DNA from 4 places in the Phytopseudomonas daroniae genome. Region 1 is predicted to be linked to each of the others. Evidence: riboswitches for the same ligand, from Rfam matches in the RefSeq annotation. Region 1 holds a riboswitch; each other region holds the start of a gene.
The links. Region 1 has a riboswitch for cobalamin ahead of cobG (precorrin-3B synthase). Riboswitches for the same ligand answer to the same signal wherever they lie in the genome.
Positions count from the first base shown of each region.

Region 2: it holds a riboswitch for cobalamin, as region 1 does, so the genes downstream of both, cobO (cob(I)yrinic acid a,c-diamide adenosyltransferase) here and cobG (precorrin-3B synthase) in region 1, are expected to answer to the same signal.
Region 3: it holds a riboswitch for cobalamin, as region 1 does, so the genes downstream of both, DNK10_RS03075 (TonB-dependent receptor domain-containing protein) here and cobG (precorrin-3B synthase) in region 1, are expected to answer to the same signal.
Region 4: it holds a riboswitch for cobalamin, as region 1 does, so the genes downstream of both, cobW (cobalamin biosynthesis protein CobW) here and cobG (precorrin-3B synthase) in region 1, are expected to answer to the same signal.

Region 1 is NZ_QJUJ01000004.1:437,109-442,153, forward strand. Features, by position in the region: gene cobJ (precorrin-3B C(17)-methyltransferase) at 1-87, opposite strand, end outside; gene DNK10_RS12825 (precorrin-2 C(20)-methyltransferase) at 244-990, opposite strand; gene DNK10_RS12830 (precorrin-8X methylmutase) at 999-1,631, opposite strand; gene cobG (precorrin-3B synthase) at 1,628-2,983, opposite strand; cobalamin riboswitch at 3,080-3,286, opposite strand; gene cbiE (precorrin-6y C5,15-methyltransferase (decarboxylating) subunit CbiE) at 3,467-4,681, shown strand; gene DNK10_RS12845 (cobalt-precorrin-6A reductase) at 4,678-5,045, shown strand, end outside.
Region 2 is NZ_QJUJ01000005.1:278,982-284,026, forward strand. Features, by position in the region: gene DNK10_RS14715 (cobyrinic acid a,c-diamide synthase CobB) at 1-846, opposite strand, end outside; gene cobO (cob(I)yrinic acid a,c-diamide adenosyltransferase) at 852-1,478, opposite strand; cobalamin riboswitch at 1,624-1,856, opposite strand; gene DNK10_RS14725 (C40 family peptidase) at 1,891-2,418, opposite strand; gene DNK10_RS14730 (C40 family peptidase) at 2,556-3,188, opposite strand; gene DNK10_RS14735 (NAD-dependent protein deacylase) at 3,234-4,022, opposite strand; gene DNK10_RS14740 (DNA-3-methyladenine glycosylase I) at 4,022-4,741, opposite strand; gene ttcA (tRNA 2-thiocytidine(32) synthetase TtcA) at 4,763-5,045, opposite strand, start outside.
Region 3 is NZ_QJUJ01000001.1:640,376-645,420, forward strand. Features, by position in the region: gene dxs (1-deoxy-D-xylulose-5-phosphate synthase) at 1-1,330, shown strand, start outside; cobalamin riboswitch at 1,373-1,583, shown strand; gene DNK10_RS03075 (TonB-dependent receptor domain-containing protein) at 1,677-3,530, shown strand; gene DNK10_RS03080 (AI-2E family transporter) at 3,800-4,810, opposite strand; gene DNK10_RS03085 (cobalamin-binding protein) at 4,906-5,045, opposite strand, start outside.
Region 4 is NZ_QJUJ01000004.1:292,738-297,782, reverse strand. Features, by position in the region: gene cobM (precorrin-4 C(11)-methyltransferase) at 1-183, opposite strand, end outside; gene DNK10_RS12190 (cobalamin biosynthesis protein) at 312-719, opposite strand; gene DNK10_RS12185 (CbtA family protein) at 716-1,435, opposite strand; gene DNK10_RS12180 (CbtB domain-containing protein) at 1,446-1,625, opposite strand; cobalamin riboswitch at 1,728-1,930, opposite strand; cobalamin riboswitch at 2,154-2,335, shown strand; gene cobW (cobalamin biosynthesis protein CobW) at 2,434-3,483, shown strand; gene cobN (cobaltochelatase subunit CobN) at 3,585-5,045, shown strand, end outside.

The sequences.
Region 1 (5,045 bases):
GACGGCCTGTGGATAAAGCGCCTGGATGCGCCGCGCAGTGGCCAGTGCAGAGGGGCCGAGGATGACGAGAGCGGGGGAGGGAGTCATGGTTTATCCACTGTCAGGAGCAGGCAGGCAAGTTCGCTGAAATCATGTAGGAGCTGGCTTGCCGGCGATAACGTTGGTGAAATCGGTACCGGCATGCAGGCTGAAATCGATTCGCCGGCAAGCCGGCTCCTACGCTATGCAAGGGGCAAGGTCAGCTCAACCCCGCCACTTCTTACCCGGCACCACGATCATCGAAAAATACGGCGAGGCCATGGGCTCGACTTCGTCCAGCGGCACGATGCGCTGGTTGGCCATGGTCGCCCGCTCCACGTAGTGGGCGCGGTCGTGCAGGTCGAGATCCACCAGTATCCGGCGTACTTTCTCGAAGTTGCGTCCGAGTTTCATCACCACGGCGGCTTCGGCGTCGCGCAGGCGCTCGCGCAGCTCGTCTTCGGGCAGCACGCCGGAGAGCACCGACAGGCTCTGGTTGCGGTATACCAGTGGTACGCCGAGCACCGCCGCGCTACCGAGCATCGAACACACGCCGGGAATCACCTGGGCCTCGTAGCGCTCGGCCAGGCGGTCGTGCAGGTACATGTAGGAGCCGTAGAAGAACGGGTCGCCTTCGCAGATCACCGCCACGTCGCGGCCGGCGTCGAGGTGCTCGGCGACCTGGTTGGCGCAGGTGTCGTAGAAATCGCTGATCACGTCCTCGTAGCACAACGGAGGCTCGAGCTTTTCGGTGGTCACCGGGTAGACCAGCGGCAGGCGCTGCTGGCTGTCTTCCAGGTGCGCTTCGATGATGCCGAAGGCGTTGCCGCCCTGGCCGATATTGGCCTTGGCCACGAAGTAGCCGACCACGGGCGACGACTTGAGCAGGCGCAGGGCCTTGAGGGTGATCAGTTCCGGGTCGCCCGGGCCTACGCCCAGGCCCAGCAGGCGGCCTTTGCCGGGGCGGTCCATACCGGTCATCATTCGACCTCCGTGGCCAGGGCGTTGACCGCGGCGGCGGCCATGGCGCTGCCACCGCGACGGCCCTGGACGATCACGTAGGGCACGCCGTGTTCGGCGAAGGTGCTGGCGAGCAGCTCCTTGGATTCCGCGGCACCGACGAAGCCCACCGGGAAACCGAGAATCAGCGCTGGCTTGGGCGCACCGGCAGCGAGCATGTCGAGTAGATAGAAGAGTGCGGTGGGCGCATTGCCGATTACCACCACCGAGCCTTCGAGGTGCTCGCGCCAGTGCTCCAGGGCCACCGCCGAACGGGTGTTGCCCAGCTTCTTGGCCAGCTCCGGTACACCGGCATCGTTGAGGGTGCAGAGCACCGGGTTGCCCGCTTGCAGGCGCGTACGGGTCACCCCTTCGGCGACCATGCGCGCATCGCAAAGAATCGCCGCGCCATTGGCCAGGGCCTGACGCCCGGCCGTGCCGGCACCCGCGGAAAAGCGCAGATCCTGCACCACATCGACCATGCCGCAGGCGTGGATGACCCGCACCGCGAGCTTCTCCAGATCCGCCGGAATGGCGCTCAGGTCGGCCTCGGCGCGGATGATGGAGAAGGAATGGCGATAGATCTCCTGACCATCGCGGATGTAATCGGTCATCGGGTGAAACTCCAGGTATCGGGAAGCGAAGCCAGCAGCTCGCTGGCTTCGTCGAGTGTCAGGTGGCGCGCCAGTGGCGCGCCGAAATCGTTGCTGTCAGAACGACGGGCGAACAGGTCGTAGCGCCCCTCGGCTACCGCCAGCAGGGTCACTGGCGCACGGTGCGCCGCGGCGCAAGAGCGGCTGCAGCCGCTGAGGTGGATGCCCGCCTGCCGGCTGCCGGCCTGCAGCCTTTCGGCCAGGCGCCCGGCATCGGCCTTGGTGTCGGCCAGGCCCTTGGCGCAACCGCTCGAACCGGTACAGGCGATGACGCGTGTCAACGGCGCATCGGCATCGACCAGCAGACCGAGCCCTTCCAGCGCCTGGGCAGCTGTCTTCGCATCGGCCTCGGCGATATTCGGCAGCAACACGCTCTGCCAGGGGGTCAGGCGCAGGCTGCCATCGCCCAGACGCCGAGCCAGAGCGGCCAGGCCAAGCAGTTGTTCAGCGTCGATTCGGCCCAACGGCGGCACCCCGCCGATATACACCAGACCAGGCTGGCGCTGGGCGCCGATACCGATATGGGCCTGGGGTTCGGCAGGGCTGCGCCGCCACTGATCCGCGCTCAGCAGAACGTCACCCAGACGTTCGCCCAGGCGCTGCAGCAGTTCGGCGGCCGGGTGGCTGACGAGCAGATGGCGCATGCGCGTCTGCTCGGGGCTGGCCAGTTCGAGAAACAGATCGAGCAGCGCCAGCAGCAGATCATGGGCATGCGCCTCGGGCACCACTGCCAGCGCGGGCGCATCGCCAGGTGCCTGTGGCGGGCAACCGGCCAGGCCGAAGGCATAGCCGATCTGGCCATCCAGCGGCAGGGCGCTGAGCCAGATATCGTGGGGATGTTCGAGCATGGCAAGGCGTTCGCCGCCATCGAGCAGCAGGGCGAACTTGGGCGACAGCGCGTGCAGGCGCGGCGTGTTCTCCAGGGTCGTCAGCAAGCGTGCGGCCAGCGCCGACACGTCGACCAGCGCCGCCGGATCGAGGCCGGCGGCGGGGCTGACCATCAGGTTGCGCACATCGTCGGCACCGGGTGAGTTCGGGCCGAGACCCGCAGCCAGCAGCTCGCCGATCAGCGCATCTTCACTGCCGGCATGGATGCCGCGGATCTGCAGGTTGGCGCGGTTGGTGGCTTCGAGCACGCCGCCTGCATGGCGTTGCGCGGCCTGGGCGATGCGCTCGGCCTGGCTGGCGTCGAGGCGGCCGCAGGCCAGCTTGATCCGGCAGATACCGCCGTCCTTCGCCTGCACGATACGCAGCAACCCCGGACAGGCCGAGGGGCGAAAGGCTGGAGATGGATTGCACTGGGCCTGTTTCAACGGATCACCGGGGTCGGGTCACATGGGCATCCGTTCGAGGATAGGCCAGAGAAGGTCGAGCTTCTATCACCGGGACACCCCGCCCGGTGTGGGCACATGCGACTGAATCCGTCGGCAGGTCTCCTGGCTCGCAGGTCATGGCGCGTGGCCGGCCTTCCCGGTTTCCCAGTGGCGGTTGGCACATGCGCTCGCTGCGTACAGTTGCGGGGGCAGCCACGCGGCAGAATGCTCCGCTCGTGTTCCCTCTTAGGCCCGCGCCTACGTACCACGTAGCCGACGGACACCGACGAAGACGCTATTATGCCCGCTTTGCCCACCCGGATGAAAAGCCGCGTCGTCGGATACTCCCGTTCCGGTATGTGCGCGGAAGGCCCGAAGCGGCCTTTTGTAGGGTGGACGACGCTTTATCCGTCCACCGCCTTACCATCGTAAATGGTGGACAAAAAGAGCGTTGTCCACAGGACTGACAATTGAGGAAAACGCATGACACCCTGGCTGACCGTCGTGGGCATTGGAGAAGACGGCTATGCCGGCCTCGGCAAGGCGGCGCGGCATGCCCTGCTCAAGGCTGGCCAGGTGTTCGGCAGCGAACGCCAGTTGGCCCTGCTGCCGCGCTGCATCGGTGCCACGCGTCTGGCCTGGCCCAGGCCCTTTTCCCTGGCACCGGTGCTGGCGCAGCGCGGCACGCCGGTCTGCGTGCTGGCCAGCGGTGACCCGATGCTCTTCGGTGTCGGTGCCAGCCTGGCTCGCGAGTTGCCGAGCGAGGAGCTGCACATCCTGCCGGCGCCTTCGTCCTGCTCGCTGGCGGCGGCTCGCCTGGGCTGGCCGCTGCAGACCACGACCCTGGTCTCGCTGGTTGGCCGACCGCTGGCGGCACTCAATGCGCAGATTCATCCCGGCGTGCGCCTGCTGGTGCTGAGCAATGATGGCGCGAGCCCGGCAGCCATCGCCGAGCTGCTATGCGAGCGCGGTTTCGGGCCCAGTCGGCTGAGCGTCTTCGAGCACCTGGGCGGTGAGCGGGAGCGGCGGATCGACGGCCTGGCCGGGGGCTGGTCGCTGGATCGGGCGGCCGATCTCAACCTGGTGGCGATCGACTGCGTGGCCGGCGATGACGCCAGGTGTCTGCCGCTCACGCCCGGTCTGCCGGACGACGCCTATCGTCATGATGGGCAACTCACCAAGCGCGACGTGCGCGCCATCACCCTGGCGCGTTTGGCGCCGCTGCCCGGCGAACTGCTCTGGGATGTCGGTGCCGGCTGCGGCTCCATTGGCATCGAGTGGCTGCGCGCTCATCCCGCTTGTCGGGCCATCGCCATCGAGGCTGACGAAGGGCGCCAGGGCCATATCATCCACAACCGCGATGCCCTCGGCGTGCCGGGGCTGCAACTGGTGGCCGGGCGGGCACCCGAGGCGCTGGAGGGGCTGGCGGCGCCAGATGCGATCTTCATCGGCGGCGGCGTTACCGCACCCGGTGTGCTGGATAGCTGCTGGCGCGGGCTCAAGCCGGGTGGCCGGCTGGTGGCCAATGCCGTGACCCTGCAGAGCGAAGCGGCGCTGATCGCCTTTCGCGGTGAACACGGCGGCGAGCTGACCCGCATCGAAGTGGCTCAGGCCCGGCCACTCGGTGGTTTCGACACCTGGCGCGCCGCGTTGCCGATCACCCTGCTGCACGTCAGCAAGCCGGCCGAGTCGTCATGACCCGCGTGCTGTTGCTGGGCGGTATCGGTGAGGCGCTGAGTCTCGCCCGGCGCCTTGGGCCGGCGCACATATACAGCCTGGCCGGGTTGGGCAGGGTGCCGGATGACCTCGCTTGCCAGGTGCGCATCGGTGGTTTCGGCGGCGCCGAGGGCCTTGCTGGCTTCATCCGCGAGCAGGGAATCGATCTGCTGGTCGACGCGACCCACCCCTATGCCGCGCAGATCAGCCATAACGCCGCCCGCGCCGCGCAACGGGCAGGGATCGCCTGCTGGGCACTGCGTCGGCCGGGCTGGCAGGCCTTGCCTGGGGATGACTGGCGCGAGGTATTCGATTGGCCGACGCTGATCGCGGCACTCGGCGATTT
Region 2 (5,045 bases), on a different contig from region 1:
GGCCAGCGGACTGAAGAACACCAGGGTCGCGCCCATCTGCTCCAGCAGATCGAGATTGGCCTGATAGGTGAAAGCAAAGGATGAGTCACGGGCCACGCCGATACGCACACCATCCAGCAGTGGCTGTACGGGCGACATCGGCGGAGCCGCGAAAGTCACGGGCGGCGGCAGAGTTACGGTCGCCGTCTGCGCGAGAGCGTCGGCAGCGGTATCCAGACGTACATCGAGGTCGGCAAGTTCACCTGCCTGCACCAGCCCCAGGTGCCGGCTCGGCAATTCGATGGCGGCGCTGCGCGGCAGTGAGCCGTACCAGCGAATGGATTCCGGCAGGCTGTCACGGATCAGGTCATTGTGCCGCCCGGGGTTGACGCGATTACCGAGCACGCCGGAGAACGGCAGATCAGGCTGATAGCTGGCCAGGCCGACGGCAAGCGCACCGAAGGTCTGGGCCATGGCCGAGCCATCGATCACGCCCAACACCGGCACACCGAAGCGGCGAGCCAGGTCGGCGGCGGACGGCGAGCCGTCGAACAGGCCCATCACCCCCTCGATGAGAATCAGGTCAGCCTCGCCAGCGGCCTCCCACAACAGGCGGCGGCTCTCGGCCTCACCGACCATCCACAGATCCAGCTGATACACCGGGTTGCCACTGGCGCGGGACAGGATCATCGGGTCGAGAAAGTCCGGCCCGCATTTGAATACCCGCACGCGCTTGCCCTGGCGGGAGTGCAGGCGTGCCAAGGCAGCCGTAACGGTCGTTTTGCCCTGCCCCGACGCCGGGGCCGCGATCAACAGTGCCGGGCAGTGACGCGGCGCGCGTTCGCCAGCATCGGGACTGGAAACCATACTCATCAGAATTCGACGCCTTTCTGCGCTTTGACGCCGGACTTGAAGGCATGCTTCACGAGCGTCATCTCGGTAACGGTATCCGCCGCCTCGATCATCGCTGGTGGCGCGCCACGGCCGGTGACCACCACATGCTGCAGCTCGGGGCGCGATTCGATATCACGCAGCACCACATCCACATCCAGATAACCATGCTTGAGGGCGATGTTCAGCTCGTCCAGCACCACCAGGGCGATCTGCGGGTCGCTCAGCAGTTGCCGAGCGACCTCCCAGGCCCGATGGGCTTTCTCGATGTCGCGCTGGCGATCCTGGGTGTCCCAGGTGTAGCCCTCGCCCATCACGTGATAGCTGACCTCATCGGGAAAACGGCGGAAGAAATGCTCTTCGCCGGTGGCCATGCCGCCCTTGATGAATTGCACCACGCCAACTTTCAGCCCATGACCCAGCGCGCGGGCGACCATGCCGAAGGCAGAACTGCTCTTGCCCTTGCCATTGCCGCTGTGTACCAGCAACAGCCCGTACTCGTCCTGAGCTTGAGCGATCTTCTCGTCCATCAGGGCTTTCTTGCGCGCCATGCGGGCGTTGTGTCGCGCATCGCGCTCTGTCGATTCGCGGCTTGGGGATGGGCTCATGGGATCTCCTCAGCGCCGGGCTGCCAGGCGCACGCAGGTGAAACGGTCGGGCAGGAACCAGGCTCATGCCGAACAATAAAAGGCTCACACAGAGGGAAGGCGGGCGCTGACCGGATCGATCGCGCATCGGCCGCGCCCACCGCGCAACTCAGGAAAGCGACAGGCCGGTCTCCGGGCTTGCGAGCGCCGCGTCTGATCCAGACGCAGCCACCAGCGCCGCCTTCCCGTATCAGCGATACAGTGGCAAAAAACGCGGTTTGACTCGTTTACCGTTGCGGGGGCAGCGTCGGCATTGCCTGCTTAATAGAGCAGTGGCGCACCGACTTCCCAGTTTCACCCCCGGTCGAAAGCGGGGACACCTGAAGCAAGCGACGAAGGGTAAGGATTGGCTGCGCCAGCGTCAATCGAAGACTCAGGGATGGCTGGCCAGCTCGACCGGAAAGACGCGCTTGGCTTCGATGTAGGTGCGCTGCCAGTAGCTGTTGCCGAGGCTGTCGAGGCGCACGGTGCCGCCCGAGGACGGCGCATGCACGAAGCGACCTTCACCGACATAGATGCCGGCGTGGCTGACCTGACGGCCGCCATTGGTGGCGAAGAACACCAGATCACCGCTGCGCAGGGCTTCACGCCCGATGGTCGGCGCTCGCATGCTGATCAGCTCGCGCGTCGAACGAGGCAACTGGATGCCGGCTGCATCGCGGTAGACATAACCGATCAAGCCGCTGCAATCGAAGCCACTGGCCGGCGTATTGCCGCCGTAGCGATAAGGCGTGCCGACAAGACCCAGGGCACGAAACAGCACATCGTCGGCACCGCCCTGATAACCGCCAGGAACGGGCGCTACAACGACTGGTTGCGGAACGGGTACCGGCGCTCGACTGGAGCAGGCACTGAGCAGTGCGACGAGAAGCAGGAAGGCGATGCGGACGGTAGCAGTCATGGACGGACGATCCTGGAGCCTGGATGCGTCCTACTCTGCCGCGTTCACAACTGCAGTGCAAGCTTTAGCTTTACGCTGCAGTTCGTTGAAAACCATCAAGATGTTGCCCGATCTCTACAAGACCGGACAGCAGTACCTCAATGCTGGGAGGCCAGATGCTCGGTCGGCGCGAGAGCCAGGACACGCTTGGCTTCGATGAAGGTGCGCTTCCAGTAGCGATCATCCAGGCTATCGACCCGCACACCACCACTGCGGCTGCTGGAAGAATGGATGAACTGATCATCCCCCAGATAGATGCCGGCATGGCTGACACGACCGCGCCCATTGGTGCTGAAGAACACCAGATCACCGGGCTCCAGCTCTTTGCGCTCGACCAGCGGTGCGTCGATCTTGATCATTTCGCGAGTCGAACGCGGCAGTTCCATGCCCAGTTCCTCACGGAACAGATAACCGATGAAGCCACTGCAATCGAAACCGGTTTTCACCGAGCTACCACCGAAGCGGTAGCGGGTACCGACCAGGGAAAGCCCTTTCTCGAGGACACTATCCGCCAGAACCGGAAGCTCATAGGGCGCGTGATCGGCAAAGTCGGCGACTGCGTCGTCTTCGACAGCATCGTTCCTGTCCAGAACAGGCGCTGCGACCACCGGTCTGGCAGGCAGAGAAGCCTGGACAGGGGCGTCGATCTGGGGTTGTGGAGCATGGTTAGCGCAGGCGGCGAGAACCATCGTAAGTGCGAGAGGCACGAGGGGTGCGAAGCGTTTGCGCATGGGCACGACCGTGGCGTGAAAAATTAACAGCCGCGACTATGCCTACTAACAGGGCCATTTGCAAATTCTATGATGCTTTATGTGACTCAGTAGTTCCGGGAAAACATCTAAGGCCCTTTCTTCCATCCTGAAGTCAACCAGATCGCTGACCTCGCTCTGCGACAAATTGACCTCCACCGTCACTCCGCCAGACTGGCATGCGCGCAGCAGCGGCTCGACTATATAAGGAAAGCTGGCACTGGTGCCGACGCTGATCACCAGATCGAAGCCCTTCTCCAACTGCGCACAAAGACGCTCGACGGCCGCCTCCGGCAGCATCTCGCCAAACAGCGTCACGGGCGGGCGCAGCACTCCACCGCAATGCGCGCACAAAGGCGGTAGCGGTCGCTGCAGATGCTCGGCGAGCCGCTCATCCACGCCGCCACACCGCTGGCAGTGAAGTGGCGCCAACTCACCATGGATTTCGATCAGGCGATCCGCCGGACTGCCTGCCAAACGGTGATAGCCGTCGATATTCTGGGTGAGCACCCAGCATTCGGGCTTCAAGGCCTGCAAGTCGGCAATCGTCACATGCCCGGCGTTCGGCCGAGCCGCCAGGCAGGCGGCGCCGAGCTGGGCCAGGTATTTCCAGCACAGCGCCGGGTCGCGGCGCAGCATGTCGCCCGACAGCGCCACCTCGATCGGCAAGCCCTCTTCGGTATGGCCGTTGTACAACCCGCCTAGACCGCGGTAAGTAGGCAGCCCGGAGTCGGCCGACAAACCGGCGCCAGTGATGATCAGGATCCGCTGCGCAGCGGCGATGGCCGAGGCGATGCGCGACAGATGCGGGTGCATCAGTGATTGACCGTGTGCGCCAACATCACCGACAGCTGACACAGCGGTCGACCGCTCTGCTCGTGCCACTGATTGAAAGCAGCCTGTACCGCCGCACGATCACGCTGGCTGTTCGGCGCCTTGTCGATGATTTTCTGTGCTTTGAGCGCAGCGACCATGTCGTCGCTGGGAATGAAGGTGTCCTTGCCGACCATGCGCAGAAAGCGTGGTGCCGAGAGGCCGCCAAGCTGGCTGCCCTGCTTCGCCAGCCAGTGCCAGAGTCCGACGATATCGGTCACCGGCCAATCGGCGATCAGCGCGCCAAAGGCGAAACCGGGCTCAGGGCTGGTTGTCTTCACGGCAGCAGCCGGGCCGGTCAGTGCGCCACGCTCCACATCGAGAATGAACTGCGCGTTGCGCGGCACGCTCTTGAGCTTGCCCAGGTGACGGATCAGGCGTGTGTCCTGCATCAGCCGCTCGAGGCGCTCGCCGCCCATCAACACGACCTTTTCCGGGTCGAAGCCGAAGAACACTTCCTCGAAGGCCGGCCACTTGGCGTCCACCAGGCTGTGCTTGAGGCCGGCACGAAAGATGCGCAGGCTCATGATCGACAGATAGCGATCATCGCTCAGGGCCCGCAGCTTCTTGTCAGAGGCCGGCTGCGGCAGGCGCGCTTCGAGCGCCTCGACCGAACCGAAGCGGTTTACGCAGTACTCGTGCAGCCATCGGTAATCGTGCATCGTTGCGGCCAGCCCTCGAAATTACAGGTTCATCACATTCAGAAAGCGCGGCGTGGCCTGGTCATCGATCTTCAGGTTGGTGAAGTCGAACAGGTTGCGGTCAGCCAGTTGTGACGGCACCACGTTCTGCAAGGCACGGAACATGATTTCGGTACGCCCCGGTGACTTGCGCTCCCACTCCTGGAGCATGTCCTTGACCACCTGGCGCTGCAGGTTTTCCTGGGAGCCACAGAGGTTGCACGGAATGATGGGGAATTCCTTGAGCTTGCTGTAGGCCTCGATATCGGCCTCGTTGCAATAGGCC
Region 3 (5,045 bases), on a different contig from region 1:
GAATGTCGGCGGCCTGTCCAACTACCTGGCCAAGATCCTCTCCAGCCGCACCTACGCCAACATGCGCGAAGGCAGCAAGAAAGTGCTGTCCAAGCTGCCCGGCGCCTGGGAAATCGCCCGCAAGACCGAAGAGCACGCCAAAGGTATGCTGGTCTCCGGCACGCTGTTCGAAGAGCTGGGCTGGAACTACATCGGCCCCATCGACGGCCATGATCTGCCGACCCTGCTGGCCACCCTGCGCAACATGCGCGACCTGGAAGGCCTGCAGTTCCTCCACGTGGTCACCAAGAAGGGCAAGGGCTTCGCGCCCGCCGAGGTCGACCCGATCGTCTACCACGCGATCACCAAACTGGAGCCGATCAACGCACCAGCCAAAGCGAAAAAGCCGTCCGGGCCGAAGTACTCCAGCGTGTTCGGTCAGTGGCTGTGCGATATGGCGGCGAGCGACGAGCGCCTGATGGCCATCACCCCGGCCATGAAGGAGGGCTCCGACCTGGTGACCTTCAGCGAGCGCCACGGGGATCGCTACTTCGACGTGGCCATCGCCGAACAACACGCGGTGACGCTCGCCGCCGGCATGGCCTGTGAAGGCGCCAAGCCGGTGGTGGCGATCTACTCGACGTTTCTGCAGCGCGCCTATGATCAACTGATCCACGACGTGGCCGTGCAGAACCTCGACGTGCTGTTCGCCATCGACCGCGCCGGCCTGGTCGGTGAAGACGGCCCCACTCACGCCGGCAGCTTCGACCTCTCCTACCTGCGTTGCATTCCCGGCATGCTGATCATGACGCCGAGCGACGAGAACGAACTGCACCACATGCTCACCACCGGCTACCAGTTCGCCGGCCCGGCAGCGGTGCGCTACCCGCGTGGCAGCGGCCCGAATGCGCCGATTGACCGCGCACTGAGCGCTCTGCCGATTGGTAAAGGCGTGATCCGTCGCCAGGGCAGCGGCGTCGCCCTGCTGGTGTTCGGCGTGCAACTGGCCGAGGCCCTGCGCGTCGGCGAAACGCTGAACGCCACGGTGGTCGACATGCGCTTCGTCAAGCCCCTGGACGAAGCCCTGATCAGCGAACTGGCCGCCAGCCATGAGCTGCTGGTGAGCATCGAGGAAAACAGCGTGATGGGCGGCGCCGGCAGCGCCGTCAGCGAATTCCTCGCCCAGAGTGGCGCGCTCAAACCGATGCTGCACCTGGGCCTGCCCGACAATTATGTCGAGCACGCCAGGCCCGAACAGATGCTCGCCGAGTGTGGCCTGGATGAAGCGGGGATCGAAGCGGCCGTGCGTAAACGCCTCGCTATTCTTGAGAAAAATTCAAGCAAAGACTGAGGTGCTTGCTTGTAATTCACTCAGGCGCACACTAAGGTACGCGGCGTTCATATCCTGCAAGGTGCGCCCTGACGATCAGCCGTCGGGCGTTAAACGGGAAGCCGGTGCCCTCGCCCAGCGAGTCATCCCGGCGCTGCCCCCGCAACGGTAATCGACTGCAGTACTGCACAGCCGCTCAACAGCCACTGGGTTTCCCGGGAAGGCGAGTGACTGAGTCGAGAGCCCGGAGACCGGCCTCGCAGGATTCGACTGGTGTTGCGGAGGGCATCACCGTCAAGCGACGGCCTTCTGCGCCGCGCTTGCTTCTGCCCTCCTCGAAAGTCTGCCGACCTTTGAGGAAATACATGTGAAATTGTCCCGCCTGATCCTTGCGACGTCTCTGGCTCCCGGCCTGGCTTTGGCCCAGGCCACCAGTTACGACGACGCCCTGAAGCTCTCGGAAACCGTCATCACCAGCAATCGCGAGGTACAGCCACGCGAGCAGAGCAGTACCGCCAGCACGGTATTCACCCGCGAAGATATCGACCGCTTGCAGCCCAGCAGCGTGCTCGATCTGCTGGCCCGCGCTCCCGGCGTACAGGTCACCCGTAGCGGTGGCAGAGGCAGCAACAGCGGCCTGTACATCCGTGGCACCAAATCGGCGCAGAGCCTGGTACTGGTCGACGGTCAGCGCATCGGCTCGGCGTCCGCCGGTATCTCCCCACTGGAATACCTGAATATCGAACAGATCGAGCGCGTCGAGGTACTACGCGGTTCACGCTCGGCGATCCATGGTGCCGACGCGATCGGCGGCGTGGTGCAGATCTTCACCCGTCGGGCCACTGGCGAGGGGCTCAATCCGCGCCTGCGTATCGGTTATGGCACGAACCACACCTGGGAGCGCAGTCTCGGCCTCTCCGGCGGCAACGCAGACACCCGCTTCAACCTCAGCATGAGTGCCGATGACACGCGCGGCATCAACCGCACCTATGCCCGAGTGGCGCCGGATCATGACCGCGACGCCTATCGCAACAACGCTTTCAGCGCCAGCCTCAGCCATCGTTTCAGCAACGAGCTGGAGGCCGGTTTCAGTGTGCTGGATCAACGTGGCGAGAGCGAATATGACCTGGGTTGGGATGGCGCCTACCCCTATGCCGACTACCAGCTCACCAGCTACTCGGGCTTCGTCAGCGCCCAGTTGCTGCCGAACTGGAAAAGCCGCGTGGAACTGGGCCACAGCGAGAACCGCTCCGCCGAGCGTTTTGACGATGTTCCCGACAGCAGCCCGTTCAGCACCTACCGTGACAGCCTGGCCTGGCTCAACACACTCGATTTGGGCAATGGCAACAGCCTGCTCGTCGGTGCAGAAAGCTATCAGGAACAACTCAACAGCAACACTGACCATGCGCAGGACAGCCGCTGGAACCATGCGCTGCTCGCTCAGCACAGCTACCGCGGCGAAGTGTTCTTCACCGAGCTCGGCCTGCGCCACGAGAAGAACCAGCAGTTCGGCAGCGCCAATACCTTCAGCGGCGCGCTGGGCTACAAGCTGGATGCGCGCAACGAACTGATCCTCTCCTACGCCGAAGGCTTTCGCGCGCCAACCTTCAATGACCTGTACTGGCCGGACGGCGGCAATCCGGATCTGCAGCCGGAGACGTCCAAGTCCTACGAACTGCAGTGGCGCAGCCAACTGGCCGAGCGCACTACGTTGCAGGCCTCGGTCTACCGCACCGACCTGCGCGATGCGATCAATGGCTGGCCTGCCGAAAACGTAGACAAGGCGCGCATCAACGGCTTCGAGAGCAGCCTGCAACACGAGCTGCTCGGCTGGCAGACGGCTCTCGGCCTGAGCGTGATCGACCCACGTGATCGCACCACGGGCAAGCAACTCGATCGCCGCGCCAAACGTACCCTGAGCCTGGATGTGGATCGCCAGTTTGGCGACTGGTCGTTCGGCGCGACCTGGCAGGCAGTCAGCCGTACTTACGACGATGCCGCCAATGAGCGTGAGATCGCCGGCCACGGCCTGCTCGGCCTGCGCAGCAGTTGGCAGGCCACGCCAGAACTGGCACTCGGCCTGAAGGTGGATAACCTGCTGGACAAGCGTTACAGCCGTACGCAGTACAGTTATGGAAGCTGGCCGGTGACGAATTACAGCGAGTATCGTGAGGAGGGCCGTACAGCCCTGCTATCGCTGACCTGGACGCCAGCGTTCTGAGAGTCTGTTCACGATCTTTGTGCACCTGGCAAACAGGAACCCGTATCCCTATAGATCGGCGGCAATAAGGCGCAAGCGGCCTGTCGTAGGGTGGACGACGCTTTACCCGTCCACCGCTCTGCAATCGTAATGGTGGATGAAAAGAGCGTCAGCTACGCGCCCCGATCCACCCTACGGGGTGAGCGTCCGCTTGCGTCTTTTTGCTGTCCTTGCACGTGGAATCTCGTCGAAAGATCGTGAACAGGCTCTGAGTCAGGCAATCGACATGCTCACACCCAGCCCTGGGCTTTGAGCTCGCTCTTGAGGTAGGCGTAGTACACCGGCGCAGCGACCAGCCCGGCGATGCCGAACGCCGCTTCGAACACCAGCATGACCAGCAACAGCTCCCAGGCACGCGCCTTGATCTGCCCACCGACGATGCGTGCGTTGAGGAAGTATTCGACCTTGTGGATGACGATCAGATAGGCCAGCGCACCGATCGCCACCCAGATCGACATCGACAACCCCACCACGAAGATCGCCGTATTGGAGATCAGGTTGCCAACCACTGGCAGCAGCCCCGCCACGAAAGTGATCAGGATCAGCGTCTTGGTCAGTGGCAAGTGCACACCGAACAGCGGCAACACGCCAATCAGGAAAATGCTGGTAAAGGCGGTATTGAGCAGGGAAATCTTGATCTGCGCGAACACCACGTTGCGGAAGGCCTCGACGAAATGCCCGACACGCGTCAACAAGGCACCGGCCAATGGCTTGAGCTCACCCGGTTCCGGCACGTTCTGCAGGGCAATGACCGCACCGAGGATCATGCCGATCAGCACCGTGACGAACATGTGCACGGCCCCCTTGCCCAGCAGTTGCAGCTCGCTGATATGGCCGCGCAGCCAATCGTGCAGTGCGATGCGGATGTCGTCGACGCTGGCCGGCAGGTAGGCCACCAGCACCTCCGGCAACTGGGCGCGGGCACGGTCGATCACCTCGAACAACTTGCCCATCAGCCGCCCCGGGTTGTTCAGCTCGTGTATCACCAGCGAGAAGCTACCGGCGAACACCAGACCGAGCACGGCGATCACCAGCACGCTGAGCAGACCGACAGCCAGCAAGCGCCCGAGATGCCCGGCGAACATCCGTTGCATCGGGCGAGCCAGACGGTTGACCAGTTCGAACACCAGCAAACCGGCCAGCAGACTCGGCAGCAGTTTCAACGGGAAGACCAATAGTAGCGCGGCGCCAACGATCAATGCGCTGGCGGGGGAAAACCAAGGGGAGACAGGGGCTTTCATAACATCTGCAACAAACGGGAAGGCATCCAATCTGCCAGTTGCCAGCGCGCTTTACCAGCGTCATCGCATGTCGGCAGTAGGCGGTGCGACCGCCATCACCGAGCGGGTGCCAACAGCTCGCAGAGTTTGGCGGTCGCATCGAGCATCTGGAAGCTCGCGCGCTCCAGGCCTTTGTCCGGTAACCCCCACAATTGCTCGCGCTGCACCGCCGTGAGCTGTGGCCAGCGGCGCCAGG
Region 4 (5,045 bases), 140 kb from region 1:
GATTTCATCCAGATGCAGCTCGGCGGTATTCACCACCAGACTGGCTTGATGGCCTTCGAGCAGTGCTTCGGGCACCAGGGAACCGGCATAGAGGATCACCGGGCACGAACGGATCAGGCGCTGACCCTTCACGGTAATCAGCTCGGGGTCGCCGGGGCCGGCGCCGATGAAGTAGACGGTCATGGGAGTCCTGAGTGTAGGGGAGAAGGCGCTTTGCTCTTCCTGCGTGTTGTTCGGCTTGTCCGATCGCTCGGCGGGGGAGCACCAGCCGGTGGATCGCCACCCGGTGGATCGATAAAGCGTGATCCACCCTACGAATCGCTGCGGGCAACGGCCAGCGTGGCGTTGGCGCTTTTGCGCTTGGTTATCCACAGGCGAGCGGTTCGACTGCTCAACCGTTCGGCCAGGGCCAAAGCGCTGGCCTCTGCAACGCTTGGGCTGCCGGTGACACGCAGGGCAATATCGGAGGTCTGGCTCAGGCGGTCATGGTAACCCGTCAGCACCTCGGCGGGCAGGAAGGTGATGGGCAGGCACAGGTACTCGGCCAGCTGCAGCAGCCCAGGCTCGTCGGCCTTGTGTTCGCTGCTGGCCAGGGCCGTCAGTTCGGCAGTGCTCGAGCCATGCTCGGCCAGCGTGCTGTCGAGCAAGGCCAGCAGCTCGCTCAGCGGGCAATCGCGCCGGCAACCCAGGCCGGCGACGAGGGTAGGGCGCTCGCTCACGCCTGCTTCTGCTCGCGGCCATGGAACCAGGCGGCGACTAGGCCCAGTACCGCCCAGAACGCGGCATTGGTCAGCAGCGAAGCGAGGATGAACTCATGCTCCAGGGCTTCGGGCGCCAGGCTTTCGTGAACCTCCGGGTGAGGGGCGCCGATCAGGTGGGGCAGGGCGAGGATGACCACGCCGAGGATGCGCAGGATCCAGTTGCTGCCAAACGCCAGCAGCGCCAGACCAGCGGCGGTCGAGGCGGCCGTGCCGATCCACCAGTACTGGCGCAGCACCAGCTCTGCGGCGGCGGTACCCGGCAGTTCCGGCGGCAGACCGGCTGAGGGTGCGAGCACGAAGGTGGTGAAACCGGCCAGGCCCCAGAGCAGGCCCTGCCAGGTTTTCTGTGGCGCGCACAGGGTGAACAGGCCGGCGAGCATCAATGCGAAGCCGACGGCGACCACCAGGTTGCTCAGGCCGGTGGACAACAGGCGCTGCCAGCCATCTTCCGGTGCCCAGGCTTCACCCTCGTGGCTGTGGCCGCCAGCGGCGTCATGCTCGTGAGTGGCGCTGGCAGTGTCGTGGCTGTGCTCGATAACGGCAGCGGGCTCTGCGACTTCGAACGTCTCCGCATGCAGAATCAGCGGAGTGACCCACAGGCTTTGCAGCAGGGTCAGTACGATGGCGGCGAGCAGGCCGGCGAAGCCCGCGGTCTGGGCAATACGCTTGATCATTCTGGCGTCCTCAGTGGCACGGAAACGCGGCGCTATGCCGGGTATCGTGGGCGGCATTGTGCAGGGCTTCGACGTGGGAGAACCCGGCGAAAAAGATCAGCGCGGCGCCGAGCAGGCAACTGCCCACGGCCAGGATCAGACGCTGTGACAGGGGAAGTGAAACGGAGGTGGACAGAGTGCTGGTGGACATGGGCGTGGCCTTCTGCAGGACGAGGAAGTCGAGGCAGAAAGACACAGCGAGAGAGCAGGCAAGGCGGCCTGATATCCGGCGTGTGCCCGCCCACCGCGGGTTGCCAAACGATTACTTCAGGCCGGTCTCCGGGCTCGTGACGACTGTCATGGGACAGTATTGGGTCAGCCTTCCCATGCCTGAGGCACAGTGGCTTCGATAACCCTTCGTACACATACCGTTGCGGGGGCAGCGCCGGACTTGCACCGGCTTCCCGTTTCACCTCGCGCTCGGCGGCGCGAGACACCTGAAACAGCTGCACAAGAACACCATGAAGCGGTGTTTGCGTCAATATGTTGCAAGGCCTGGTGACCCCTGTCGAGATTGACCGCCCGCCAGGCACTGCGTAGCCTTGCCGTCTTCGAGGTTCTTCATGCATCGCCATGGAGCTAGAACCTGTTAAAAGTCTGCTGCGCGTCGGCCCTGCTGCGTTAAAAACAGGCTCGGAATGCTCATGTACAAAAGTACACTCCGCTTCCTCGCCTGTTTTTGCCTTGCAGGACTCTAGCTCGCGAGCCTTTGAACAGGTTCTAAGAGGGAACACGGCAAGCCGTGGCTGCCCCCGCAACTGTAGCAGCGAGCGCATCGCCAACCGCCACTGGGAAACCGGGAAGGCCGGCTACGCGCCATGACCTGTGAGCCAGGAGACCTGCCTCGATAACGCTTTCGACAACCGGGCGGGGTGATCCGGTGATGCCTTCGTGCCAGCTTCGGCTTGTGCCTGCCATCTATTGCCCGCTCGCCGTTTCTCCAGACGCCAGGGGCCTCCATGAAAACGCTCGCCAAACTTCCCGTCACCATCGTCACCGGTTTCCTCGGTGCCGGTAAGACCACCTTGCTGCGGCACATGTTGGAAAACGCCGAGGGCCGCCGTATCGCGGTGATCGTCAACGAGTTCGGCGAACTGGGTATCGATGGTGAAATCCTCAAGCAGTGTTCCATCGGCTGCACCGAGGAAGAGGCTAATGGCCGCGTTTTCGAACTGGCCAACGGCTGCCTGTGCTGCACCGTACAGGAAGAGTTCTTCCCGGTGATGCGCGAGCTGGTGGAACGCCGCGGCGACCTCGACCATATCCTCATCGAAACCAGCGGCCTGGCCCTGCCCAAGCCGCTGGTACAGGCCTTCAACTGGCCGGAAATCCGCAACGCCTGCACCGTCGATGCGGTGATTACCGTGGTCGACAGCCCGGCGGTGGCCGCCGGCACCTTCGCCGCGTTCCCCGATCAGGTCGATGCCCAGCGCAAGCTCGACCCCAATCTCGATCACGAATCGCCCCTGCACGAGCTTTTCGCCGACCAACTGGCGAGCGCTGATCTGGTGATCCTCAACAAGGCCGACCTGCTCGATGCCGACGCCCTGGCGGCGGTGCGCACCGAAGTTGGCGAAGAGCTGCCGCCGGCGGTCAAGGTGGTCGAAGCCCATGGCGGTTCCCTACCGCTCAATGTGCTGCTGGGCCTGAACAGCGAGACCGAACTGCACATCGAAGGCCGCAAGACCCATCACGACAATGAGGAGGAAGACCACGATCACGACGAGTTCGACTCGTTCCACGTGGAACTACCGCAAATCGATGAAGCCCGCCTGCTCGCCGCGCTGAAGGACGTAGTGGCCAGGCACGGCATCCTGCGTATCAAAGGCTTCGTCGCCGTTCCGAACAAGCCAATGCGCCTGCTGCTGCAAGGTGTCGGCCTGCGTTTCGACAAGCACTTCGACCGTGCCTGGCAGGCTGATGAGGCGCGGGTTACCCGCCTTATCGTGATTGGCCAGGAGCTCGATCACACAGCCATCGCTGCCGAGCTGAAAGCGGCGCTCAAATGAAGCTTCAAGCTGCAAGCCTCAAGCCACAAGTGAAAGCCAGAAGCTTGGCTGCGGGCTGTTCCTGCTTGCAGCTTGTAGCTTGTAGCTTGTAGCTCGCTTAGATGCATCTTCTGCGTACTCAGCCCGGACAGTCGTTACCGGCCGACAGCATCGCCGACCTCGGCCAGACGCCTTCCGAGCTGGTGGTGTTGTGCACCGGTGATTCGCACTTGTCGCTGCTGGCCGAGGTCGCCTGCCATCTGCCCGAGGACTACCCCAGTCTGCGCCTGGCCAGCCCGGCGCAACTGGGCAACAACGCCTCGGTGGATTTCTACGTCGAGCAGGTGCTGCAGCACGCCAAGGTGATCCTGATCTCCGTGCATGGCGGTGTCAGCTACTGGCGCTACGGCATCGAGCGTCTGGTGGAGTTGGCCGGGCGCGGCAAGACGCTGATCCTGGTGCCGGGCGACGACAGCCCCGATCCCGAGCTGAGCGGCCTGGGTAACGTCGCCGCCGAGGATGCCGAGCGGCTCTGGCAGTATTTGCGCCAGGGCGGCGTGGACAATGCGCGGCAATTTTTCCACTGCATCGCCAGTCGCTACCTGGGGTGCGACTACCCCTGGGAGGCGCCGCGCGCACTGCCCCGGGTCGGCCTCTATCACCCGCACAAGAGTGATGTGCGCCTGGATGATTGGCGTTCCGAGTGGCAGCCCGATGCGCCGGTGGCGGCGCTGCTGTTCTACCGCACCCATGTGCAGGCGGCCAACACCGCCTTCGTCGACAGCTTTTGCCAGCGCCTGCGGGCCCAAGGCCTCAACCCGCTGCCCATCGCCGTGGCCAGCCTCAAGGAAGCCGCCTGCCTGGCACAGGTGGAGGACTGGCTGGACGAGGCCGGCGCCGCCGTTATCCTCAACACCACCGGCTTCGCCCAGTCCAACCCGGAAGCACCGCAGGCGCGGCCGTTCCGCCGCGATGTGCCGGTGTTGCAGGCGCTCTGCGCCTTGGACAGCGAAGAACAATGGCAAGGTAACGCCCAGGGCCTCGGCCCGCGTGACCTGGCCATGCATATCGCCCTGCCGGAGCTGGACGGCCGGCTGATCACCCGACCCATCAGCTTCAAGGGCCTGGCCTGGCGCAGCGAACGCAGCCAGAGCGACGTGGTCTGCTACCGTGCGCACCTGCCCGGCATGGATTTCGTCGCCGAACTGGCGCGGCGCTGGTGCGAGCTGCAACGCACGCCCGCAGCGGACAAACGTGTCGCCCTGGTGCTGGCCAACTACCCGACCCGCGACGGTCGCATCGGCAACGGCGTCGGCCTGGACACCCCGGCGGCCGCGCTGAATATCCTCCAGGCTCTGCAACAGCAGGGTTATCCGGTCGATGCGTTGCCGGACAGCGGCACCGCGCTGATTCACCAACTGCTCGGTGGCGTGACCAACGATCTCGACAACCTCGACCTGCGGCCTTGCGCCCAGAGTCTGGCGCTGGACGACTATCGGCGCTTCTTCGCGGTGCTGCCCGAGGCCAACCGCCAGGCCGTGCTGGAGCGCTGGGGCGCTCCCGAGAATGATCCGATGTACCGC